DNA from 3 places in the Psychrobacillus sp. FSL K6-4615 genome. Region 3 is predicted to be linked to each of the others. Evidence: riboswitches for the same ligand, from Rfam matches in the RefSeq annotation. Region 3 holds a riboswitch; each other region holds the start of a gene.
The links. A riboswitch is a leader RNA that binds a small molecule or an ion and turns the genes downstream of it on or off. The one in region 3 is predicted to bind thiamine pyrophosphate.
Positions count from the first base shown of each region.

Region 1: another riboswitch for thiamine pyrophosphate. It lies ahead of thiT (energy-coupled thiamine transporter ThiT); the one in region 3 lies ahead of MKX53_RS01115 (YkoF family thiamine/hydroxymethylpyrimidine-binding protein).
Region 2: another riboswitch for thiamine pyrophosphate. It lies ahead of MKX53_RS09045 (3-oxoacyl-ACP reductase); the one in region 3 lies ahead of MKX53_RS01115 (YkoF family thiamine/hydroxymethylpyrimidine-binding protein).

Region 1 covers NZ_JBBOYQ010000001.1:2,867,082-2,870,363, reverse strand. The annotation lists gene MKX53_RS19730 (DUF4870 domain-containing protein) at 1-273, opposite strand, end outside; gene MKX53_RS14415 (M20 family metallopeptidase) at 305-1,390, opposite strand; TPP riboswitch at 1,495-1,586, shown strand; gene thiT (energy-coupled thiamine transporter ThiT) at 1,652-2,233, shown strand; gene map (type I methionyl aminopeptidase) at 2,281-3,030, shown strand.
Region 2 covers NZ_JBBOYQ010000001.1:1,852,702-1,855,983, forward strand. The annotation lists gene MKX53_RS09040 (NtaA/DmoA family FMN-dependent monooxygenase) at 1-753, opposite strand, end outside; gene MKX53_RS09045 (3-oxoacyl-ACP reductase) at 833-1,585, opposite strand; TPP riboswitch at 1,732-1,832, opposite strand; gene MKX53_RS09050 (DUF2268 domain-containing putative Zn-dependent protease) at 2,478-3,282, shown strand, end outside.
Region 3 covers NZ_JBBOYQ010000001.1:214,182-217,463, forward strand. The annotation lists gene MKX53_RS01105 (ABC transporter ATP-binding protein) at 1-429, opposite strand, end outside; gene MKX53_RS01110 (ECF transporter S component) at 416-997, opposite strand; gene MKX53_RS01115 (YkoF family thiamine/hydroxymethylpyrimidine-binding protein) at 999-1,580, opposite strand; TPP riboswitch at 1,661-1,767, opposite strand; gene MKX53_RS01120 (2-hydroxyacid dehydrogenase) at 2,031-2,990, shown strand; gene MKX53_RS01125 (LysR family transcriptional regulator) at 3,134-3,282, shown strand, end outside.

The DNA.
Region 1 (3,282 bases), 2.7 Mb from region 3:
CATATATATACCGATTAGTATTAAAGGTCCCACTGCCATCCAAAGGGTAGGCTGTTCATTATATCCAGTTGTAAAAGGCATAAAACTTGAAAAGATACTAATGAACAAAATTACTAATAAAACAACAGGTATGATATGAGAGATTAAGGATTTTTTTGCATGATATTTAACTTCAGAATCCTGTGAGACAAAATAAACGATGATGGGCAAAAAAAAGGGAGCAAACAAAACACTAAAATAGGAAAGTGCTGATAAAATTCTTGGATTATCCAGTTTATATCACCTCTATTCTTTCTAATATATCCTACGAAATTATGATATTTTTCTCACTTTTACCTAAGGAGACTAAGATGTTTTTATAAGTTTCCGTAGAGGAAATAGATACATATTCTTTTTCACCATGCCAGTCCCCACCACTTGGTCCAAACTCAATAGCGCCTGCTCCAGTTTCTGCATAAAAGCGAGCATCAGCTGCTCCATGCTGCCCAAATAACACAGCAGGTTTTCCTATAAACTGTGAAGTGACCTGAGCAATACGTTCGATATATGGGTTAATAGCTTCAGTTGTTACTGCAGGAGCGGTAGTGTGCACTTGTATTTCACTATTGGGAAATTCTTCTGTCAACGTTTGTAGGTCTAAAAGAATACTATGCATATCTTGTCCGGGTACGTAACGAAGATCATAACTTACTATGCACTCATCAGGAACTACGTTATATCGTTCTCCTGCTTGTATTTTTGCCAAGTTTAAGGAAGGATAATCATAGAACTCATTGCTTGCTGTTAAAAAAGAAAGTGTGCGAAGCTGTTGGTCAAAAAGAAACGCTTGTTCAATTGCATTTATTCCTTCCCAAGGACGACTGCCATGACTAGATTTGCCCTTAAGTATTACATCAAACTGGATAATTCCTTTTGCCTGTAAGCCAATTTGTAGATGGGTAGGTTCTCCGCATATAACAAAGTCACCGATATATCCTTGATCGACCAAAAATTTAGATGTCTCTCCGTCTGTTTCCTCATCGGTTACGATATGTAGTTGAATTTTTTGAGCAAGATTTTCAGGTTGTTTAGATAGCTCATAAAAGGCTTGCATCATCGCAGCAACTCCCGCTTTCATATCAGCTGTTCCACGACCATATAAATAATCTCCCTCAATATAAGGCTGAAATTGTGAAGTTTCTCCTGGAACAACATCTACGTGACCATTCCAAATCATACATTTATCACCGTCTCCTATTACTGCCACAAGCATCAGTTTTTCCTCATGCTTTAAGATCGTAGTAGTAATACCTCGTTCCTCTAGCCAATTCTCACAAAATAACAAAGCATTATTTGCGCCTTCCAATGTGTCACTTTTGATACGTATTAAATCTTTTAATAATGTAATCATGTAAACATCCCCTTACGCATATAGTTTTTACAAGTATAACAAAAGAACAAAAGAAGGTTGCAATACTTTATCTATTCAGCTACAATGAACTCGAACTAAATAATTCAAACCACAAGGGGCGCCGTTGATACGGCTGAGATAGTACCCTTCGAACCTGTAAGTTAATACTTGCGTAGGGATGTGGATGGAAACTGACAATCGCGCGATGTCTGGGTCTATCCCGGGGGTCGTTTTTTTTGTGGTCAAAAAAAGGGGATTGTCATGAAGAATAATCGAGTATTAATATTAATGGAAATCGCTATTTTTGCAGCTTTAGGATATGTTTTAGATATGATCGGCTTTGGAATGCCGCAAGGTGGATCAGTTACATTCGTTTTAGTACCTGTTATTTTAATGGCTTTTCGTCGTGGTATTGTAGCAGGTTTAACTACTGGATTTTTGATAGGTGTATTACAAGTCGTTACAGGCCGTTTTTACGCAGCGCCCTTATCATTTGAAATAGTGATAGCACAAGTAGCAATAGATTATTTCATCGCATTTATGGTAGCTGGTTTTGCTGGTTTTCTGAGACCTGCGTTTCTACATGCATTTGAACAAAAGGATAAAATGAAAATGGTTAGAGCAGTTGTCTTGGGAACGTTCATCGCAGCTTTTCTTCGTTATTTAGCTCATGTAACTTCAGGTATTCTATTCTTTGGTGAATTTGCTGGTGAGCAAAATGTTATTTTGTATTCGTTGATCTATAATTCTACTTATATGATTCCTGTATTTTTAGTAGCAGCTTTCATTTGTTCCATATTATTTGTTAAAGCTCCGCGCCTCACACTGCCGAATCTTCACTAAATATGGTATGATTAGAATACATTTAGTGAAGAAGGGATCTTGTTAAGATGATTGTACAAACTGACGAAGAGTTAGTAGCATTAAAAAAAATAGGGCGTATTGTTGCAGAAATTCGAGATGTAATGAAGGCTGCTACTAAACCTGGTGTGACTACGAAAGAGTTAGATGAAATCGGCGGAAAGCTATTTAAAGAGCATGGCGCGATTTCTGGACCAATGGGAGAATATGATTTTCCGGGATATACTTGTATTAGTGTTAATGAGGAAGTAGCTCATGGTATGCCAGGCGCTCGTGTTATAAAAGATGGTGATATCGTGAATATAGACGTTTCAGGATCACTTGATGGTTATTTTGCAGACACAGGAATTTCTTTTGTCGTAGGCGAAGGATATGAAGAGAAAGAGAAGTTGTGTGCTGTAGCTGAGAGTGCATTTGAGCGTGCAATGCTAAAAGTTAAAGCAGGTTCACGATTGAACCAAATTGGTAAAGCAGTAGCTAGAGAAGCCAAAGATAATGGCTTGCATGTTATTATGAACCTAACTGGACATGGTATTGGGAAATCACTTCATGAAGCTCCTCAACATGTATTGAATTATTATGATGCATGGGATCCAACAATATTAAAAGAAGGAATGGTTTTAGCAGTTGAGCCATTTATTTCTGCGAAGGCAGAGCATATTGTGGAATCAGGTGATGGTTGGACATTTATCACTCCTGATAAATCCTTAGTAGCACAGATTGAGCATACAATTGTTGTCACAAAAGGTGCACCAATTTTATTAACTAAATTAGATTAAAACAAAACGCCTTCAAGAGTTCACTCTTTCGAAGGCGTTTTTTATATTAAGAGTATGAATTATCCTACTACGAAGTCAGTGCTCATGGTAATTTTCGGCTGATTCCGTTACAGGTGGACGGTTTCCATGGGCGTTGCCTCAGCCTCCTCGCTTAGAAAACACATTTATATCTAGTTATTTAAAAATACATTAACTATTTCTTAAAGTTGTAGGAGACAGACAGATAAATATGTTTAACGAAAAAAGAGAGGC
Region 2 (3,282 bases), 1.6 Mb from region 3:
GCGGTACTTTTTCGCTTGGTTTAAGTTCCATGACACTGAATAGACGGCATCTGCATATTTCGCAGCTAATGCAATCCCTTGTTTAGATGCCCCTGCTTGCATGGCTACTGGTTTGCCTTGAGGGCTTTTTGGCGTCGTGGATGGGCCCTTCACTTTAAAATAGGTCCCATTGTGGTCAACAGGTTGTATATTAACAGGATTGATTAACTGTTTTTCTAATCGATTATATAGAATCTCCTTGCTGTCCCATGATAGAAATAGTTTATTCATTAACGCAGCAAATTCTTCGGCCTTTTCATACCGTTTATCATGAGAAGGCAGTTCCGGCATACTATGATTTAATGCTTCCTCGTCCCTCGTTGAGGTAACGAGATTCCACCCGACTCGTCCGTTTGTAATGTGATCTAGGCTTAACAGTTGTCGCGAAGCAGTGTAAGGATTCGAAAAGGTACTTGAGATTGTTGAAACTAATCCCACATAATTTGTCACTTGAGAAATAGCAGTTAAATTGACCACTGGATCTAACCAAAATGCTGGCATTTCATTTGGGTCGTTGGCAGGGAATGATTGATTGTCGGCAAAGAACACCGCATCAAAGCAACCCGTTTCAGCTAACTGTGCTAAGGATTGGTAATAAGAAATGTTCCCGATGCATTCAATGCTTGAATCAGGCATTAACCAAGCAGCCTGATGATGTCCACATCCATACAGCAATACGCCTAAGTGGATTTGTTTTCTTTGATTTCCTTTCATTAGCTACTCCTCTACCTATGTCATGAGTGACTGCTTAAATCGTCCATTTTTGTAAGACTATCTATTGTAAATTAAGTTACTAGTTCATTGTCAAACCGCCATCTACTGTTAAATTCTGACCTGTAATACCATCAGCATTTTCTGAAGATAAATAAGCGACCATATTGGCTACATCTTCAGGGCTAGTTACTTTCTTCAAAGGCGTTGATTGAGCAATTAAATCGAATACTTCAGGAGTTGTAACAGAACTGGCATCAGTCGTTTTTAATAATCCACCTGAAACTACATTTGCTCTTATGCCGAATTGTCCCAGTTCAGCGGCGATATTTCGCGTAAAACCAATTAGTCCAGCCTTTGCTGTTGTATATTCATGATAAGGAACAACAGGGTTTTGATACAAATTGGTACCAATGCTTATAATACTTCCATTTCGTCGTTCAATAAATTGAGGTATAACGCTTTGGACTACATTAAATGCGGCTTTTAAAGTGCCGTCTAGTTGTTTTTGATAATCCTCCCAAGTAAGTTCTGTAAAGGATTTCTGTTTGTTTGGATCAAATTTGAAACCTACCAACGCATTGTTGACTACAACATCTATTTGACCAAAATATTCGGTTGCTTTCTTTACCAAGGCATCGACTTCTGCCCGATTTGTGACATCTGCACAAATTGCAATTGCATTCTCTTTACCTAGTATAGAAACAAGCTCTTCAGCGGCATCTTTACTTTTATAGTAGTTAATAACCACTTTAAATCCTTGTTGTGCCAATTCTTTTACAATAGCTGATCCCAAACCTCTACTACTACCCGTTACCAATACTGTTCTGTTCATCATAACCACTCCCATACTGTTAGTTTTGCTAAAACTTAAATGATAAAGTGATAGATATAATAAAAAAACGCAACCTTCCTTTAGGAAAGTTGCGCAAATACAAATAATTGCATAGTAAAAATTAGGCATCATCAGCCTGCTATTATGTATTAGAATCTACACTTTCCTCCGCTAGTATTAACTAGTTCAGGTTCAAAGGGTTTGAGTAAATACTCATCTCAGTTAAATAACACCCCTAGTGATTATATTTAAGTTACTCTCAATGTATAGTTTTTAGAATTTTATGTCAAGTCTTGTTTGTTAGGTGTTAAGGCATCGCTAAAATAATCAAGCCATTTTTCTCACAATAACTGGGCTTGAATCTGTATACCATATATAAAATTACTTATGAAGCTTTCTCTATTTTATGTATTTAAGTACCTTTGGAACATGATTTGAATATAATAATAATGAGGTGAAACTATGTGTTTTTCAACTAATATAATCGAACAACAAGCTTTTTTGATCAGCGATAAGATAATTAATAACTCTCTATATAAACCAGTAAGTTAGGATTTTATTGATGAGAAAAATGTTGGGATATCAGATTTTACAATGAAAAGTTTCAGAGAAGAGATACCACTAATTTCAAGGTGCTTATCTTAGCGAGTGTTCATGGAATATGGGAAACCGCAGACAAGTTAAGGCTGAGAGACTTTGCATTCTAGGTACCCAAAATTGGAAAGTAGTCTGCCTCTTCAAGAATCTTCTCCCAAATATTCCAATACAACCTAATTATCTTAAAATTATTGTTTGTTAATGTGATGAATATTTATCAATTAAATTAATGAAACTTTTAGAAATAATGGAACGTAAAGGAAGTAAATGGATGTAGTAAGGGGAGATGAAGTTAATGAATATTGCTAATAAAATTATAATTTCATTTTGTATGCTTCTATTAATTATTATTTTATCAGCCTGTAAGCAAACTGAACAATCTCTAGAGAATATCATTATGGAAAATGAACAACAAGATATATCTTATTCTTTTAAAAATCCCAATACTGGACAGGAATTTGAAATAATTCATGCTTATATGCTATATAAAAACTATTTTGAAACTGTTAAGGGAAATCCTGATGAATCACCTAACGAATTATATCAAAATATAATTATCGAACCTGTATATGATGCATGTTTTAAAGGTGCGGAACATTATAAATTTAGTGTATTTGAATGGATACCGGAAGAAAGTGATTTTAATAGTATCAAGAATCAATTAGAATCGATGGAACAAGAACATATGAACATGTTAATTGAGGATTCCCTTGTTAAATCCTCAGACATACTTTCATCAGATAAAAAAACAACAGTATGTGTGTTTCCTGAAAATGAAAAATTTCCTTCTGACATGATAACATTTGGAACAGGAAAAATTACTGTCTTTCTCAGTGAGCTTAATAATTATTTTAAATTGAGTGAGCTTGATAATTATAATAAATCAGGTGTTTCTCATGAATATCATCATAGTGTTTGGTTTGAAAAACATTATACGAAAGATTATTTCATGACAGTTTTAGATAATCTAATTATAGAAGGGTCTGCGGTGATGTTTGAAACCTTAGCATACCCCGATACAAATAGTAAAGATTTGGTGCTTGACGAAAACTTTAACAAAGAATACTGGAGTAAGATTGAAACATATCTTGAGAGTAGTG
Region 3 (3,282 bases):
AATAGAATATCGAAAGTCAGTTAAATTTGTGAGAGCAAGTACCTCTTTTATTCGATTCTCCATCTCTTCACGTTTCACCTGCAAATTTTCTAGCGTAAAAGCAAGCTCCTCTTCCACTGTTTGCATACAAAATTGCGCATCTGGATCCTGAAAAACGGTAGCAATTCGATGATTTATTTCCCCGGCAATGAATGTCCGACTATCCTTCCCAAATAGCTCAATATTGCCCGTTAAAATACCATCGCAATTATCGGGATATAATCGATTGCACAAGTAAAGTAGTGTCGTTTTTCCACAGCCGCTAGGACCAGTTAATACAACCCTGGAACCTTTTTGTACTGCAAATGAAAAGTCATTCAAAGTCCATTTTTCCTCATCTGGATATCGAAAGCTGACCTTCTCAAACGAAATGACGTCATGCACGAGCATCACCTTTTTTCGGTCGTGAAATAGCGTATCCTCGAAGAGAGCCTGTTGCTAGTAAGCCATCGGCAACCGCTTTACCTCCAACACCAGCAAGGAGAGCTCCACTCAATATGCGAATGCCAAGCATCAGCGCAACATAACCAGTACTGAATACCGTAAAGCCACCTAACAAATACCCGTAGGCAAAACTAAATACCGAAGATCCCACACCCGCTAGGATTAGAATCCAAATATCAAAGCGTTTGTATCTAGTTGCAGCAAATACTGCTTCTGCCCCTAAGCCCTGAATAACACCTGATAGAATTAGTCGGGGTCCAACGGCATTTCCTAACAACACCTCAATGGCAGCGGCGATTGTTTCTGAAATAACTGCAGCACCTGGCTTTCGAATAATATACATACTAATAATAGACACGATAAACCAAATGCCAAAAATCCATTCATATGCAATCGGACCTATAAATCCAGCCCAAATATTACCGACATGCAAGAACAATAAATACACAATGCCAAATACAACGGCAAGTAAAGACATTAACACGATTTCTTTTAGCTTCCATGATTTCAGCATGTTAACGACCTCCATGAGAGGGGCTGTTAATACTCATAGAAACGGTCATAACCAAATGCTTATGCTCATCTGAGCGGGCATTCATGAATGCTTCTTCATAAAACGCAAACACATCATGAATATCTCCATGAATACCACTTGCATAATGCATGGAATCATTAAACACACCTTGTGCTTTAGCACGATCCACTTCACGATAAATAATGTCCATATAACTCGGGTTATTCATCGGGTATAGAGCAAATTGAGAAGATACATATTGTTTTGTTATATCTGTGTTGGCAATTATATCGCCTTTGTCTAGATAGACATCTCCTGCAGAATCACCGGGGCAACCAGCGGAAAAAGTACCGGACAGTGCAATATGTTCTCCTGTTTTAGCAGCATGCAATGTAATTGCTTTTGCCACATTAAATACATGTACTTGTTTGCCACGAATAACCGTCGACACATCATCTGTGTGCATCCACACATTCGTCGCATCCGTCTCCTTCAAAGCACCTTTAATCACTTTGATAAAATCATTTGTCATCGGATGTAACGAAAAACGAAATCCGATAATTGGGCTCAATCCACACTCCATTTAAAAAACCTCCCTGTATTTTTTCATAAAAAAAGACCACATCCGTGAAGATGCAGCCACTTATCCAATACAAAAATATTAGGGAAGTCACCGCACTTCCTCACGCAGGTATTATCCTGATCGAGTTTTAAGGGATCGGAGCAAAATGCTCGCATCTCAGCCAAAGTGGGCACCCCTAGTGCGCAAAACGGTATGTAGTTTTTAATATGCCCAAAGTATAACGTAGCTATTTGAAGTTGTAAATATGTTTGCAAAATTTCCTACTTTCGTCCATGCTTTATCTAACCCGATTGTTTGTGGGCTGGGTGAATCATAATGGATATTTGGAGAAACACCGCAATGTTGAGAATAATCACCCGAATGTAAAAGAGAATCACCGCAATAGAACAAAGAATCACCCGAAAGCACCAGAGAAACACAAAAATACATAACTCGAGGGAGGATAAAGTTTTGAAGAAAATATACATAACTCGTAAACTACCCGAAGAAATCATTGAGCCTTTAAGAAAAAAGTTTGATGTACAAATGTGGCATAGCGAAACTATTGGAATGACAAATGAAGAAATATTAACAAATGCTAAAGACGCGCACGCTCTATGGACGATGTTATCCGATAATATCGATCGTACACTAATTGAAAGCCTTCCAAATTTAAAAGTAATTAGTAATTTTGCAGTTGGCTATAACAATATAGACATAGAGGCGGCAAAAGACCGTAGTATTGTCGTAACAAATACTCCGGGAGTATTAACAGAGACAACGGCAGACTTAGCATTTGCTTTACTATTAGCAACTGCTCGAAGAATAACAGAAGTAGAACAAGAAATTCGTTCGGGTAACTGGGATTCCTGGTCACCAATGCAATATACAGGAATGGACGTTTTCGGTGCAACGCTCGGTATTGTAGGAATGGGACGTATAGGGGAAGCGGTTGCTAGACGCGCGAAAGGCTTTGATATGAATGTGTTATATCATAATCGTTCTAGAAAACTAGATGCAGAAGAAACGTACGGCTTTACTTACGCGGAATTAGACGAATTACTTAAGCAATCTGATTTTGTCATTCTATTAACTCCACTTACACCTGAAACAAAGGGACTTATAGGGGAGCGTGAACTTAATATGATGAAAGAAACTGCAGCAATTATTAATGTCGCACGAGGTGGCATAGTAGATGAACAAGCTCTTTATGAAGCACTGGCGTCGAAAAAGATATGGGCTGCAGGACTAGATGTATTTGAGCAAGAGCCTGTACCGGTGGATCATCCTTTACTAACATTGTCTAATGTAACGGTGTCTCCCCATATCGGTAGTGCCAGTATCCGCACTCGCCAAGCGATGATGCAAATGAATGCAAAAGATATAGAAGCAGTGTTAGAAAATAGAGAACCTCAAAATAGAATTCTCTAATACTTAAGTAGTGGTCCTCATACAGGGCCACTCTTTTTGTTTACTTGAAATGATGATCGACATCAGTAAGTGCAAATGATAAACTATAATGAAAACGATTATCATTATCAGTAGTGATATTCATATAAAAGGGAGTCAGTTGCATGCTAGATAAAATGCAAATGTTTATCGTTCTAGCTGAATGTCGTTCATTTACAGAGACGGCTCGTAGAATGTTTTGTTCTCAACCAACAATTAGTCATCAAATTCAACAGCTAGAAGAAAAATATAAGACCATATTAATTCAACGTAA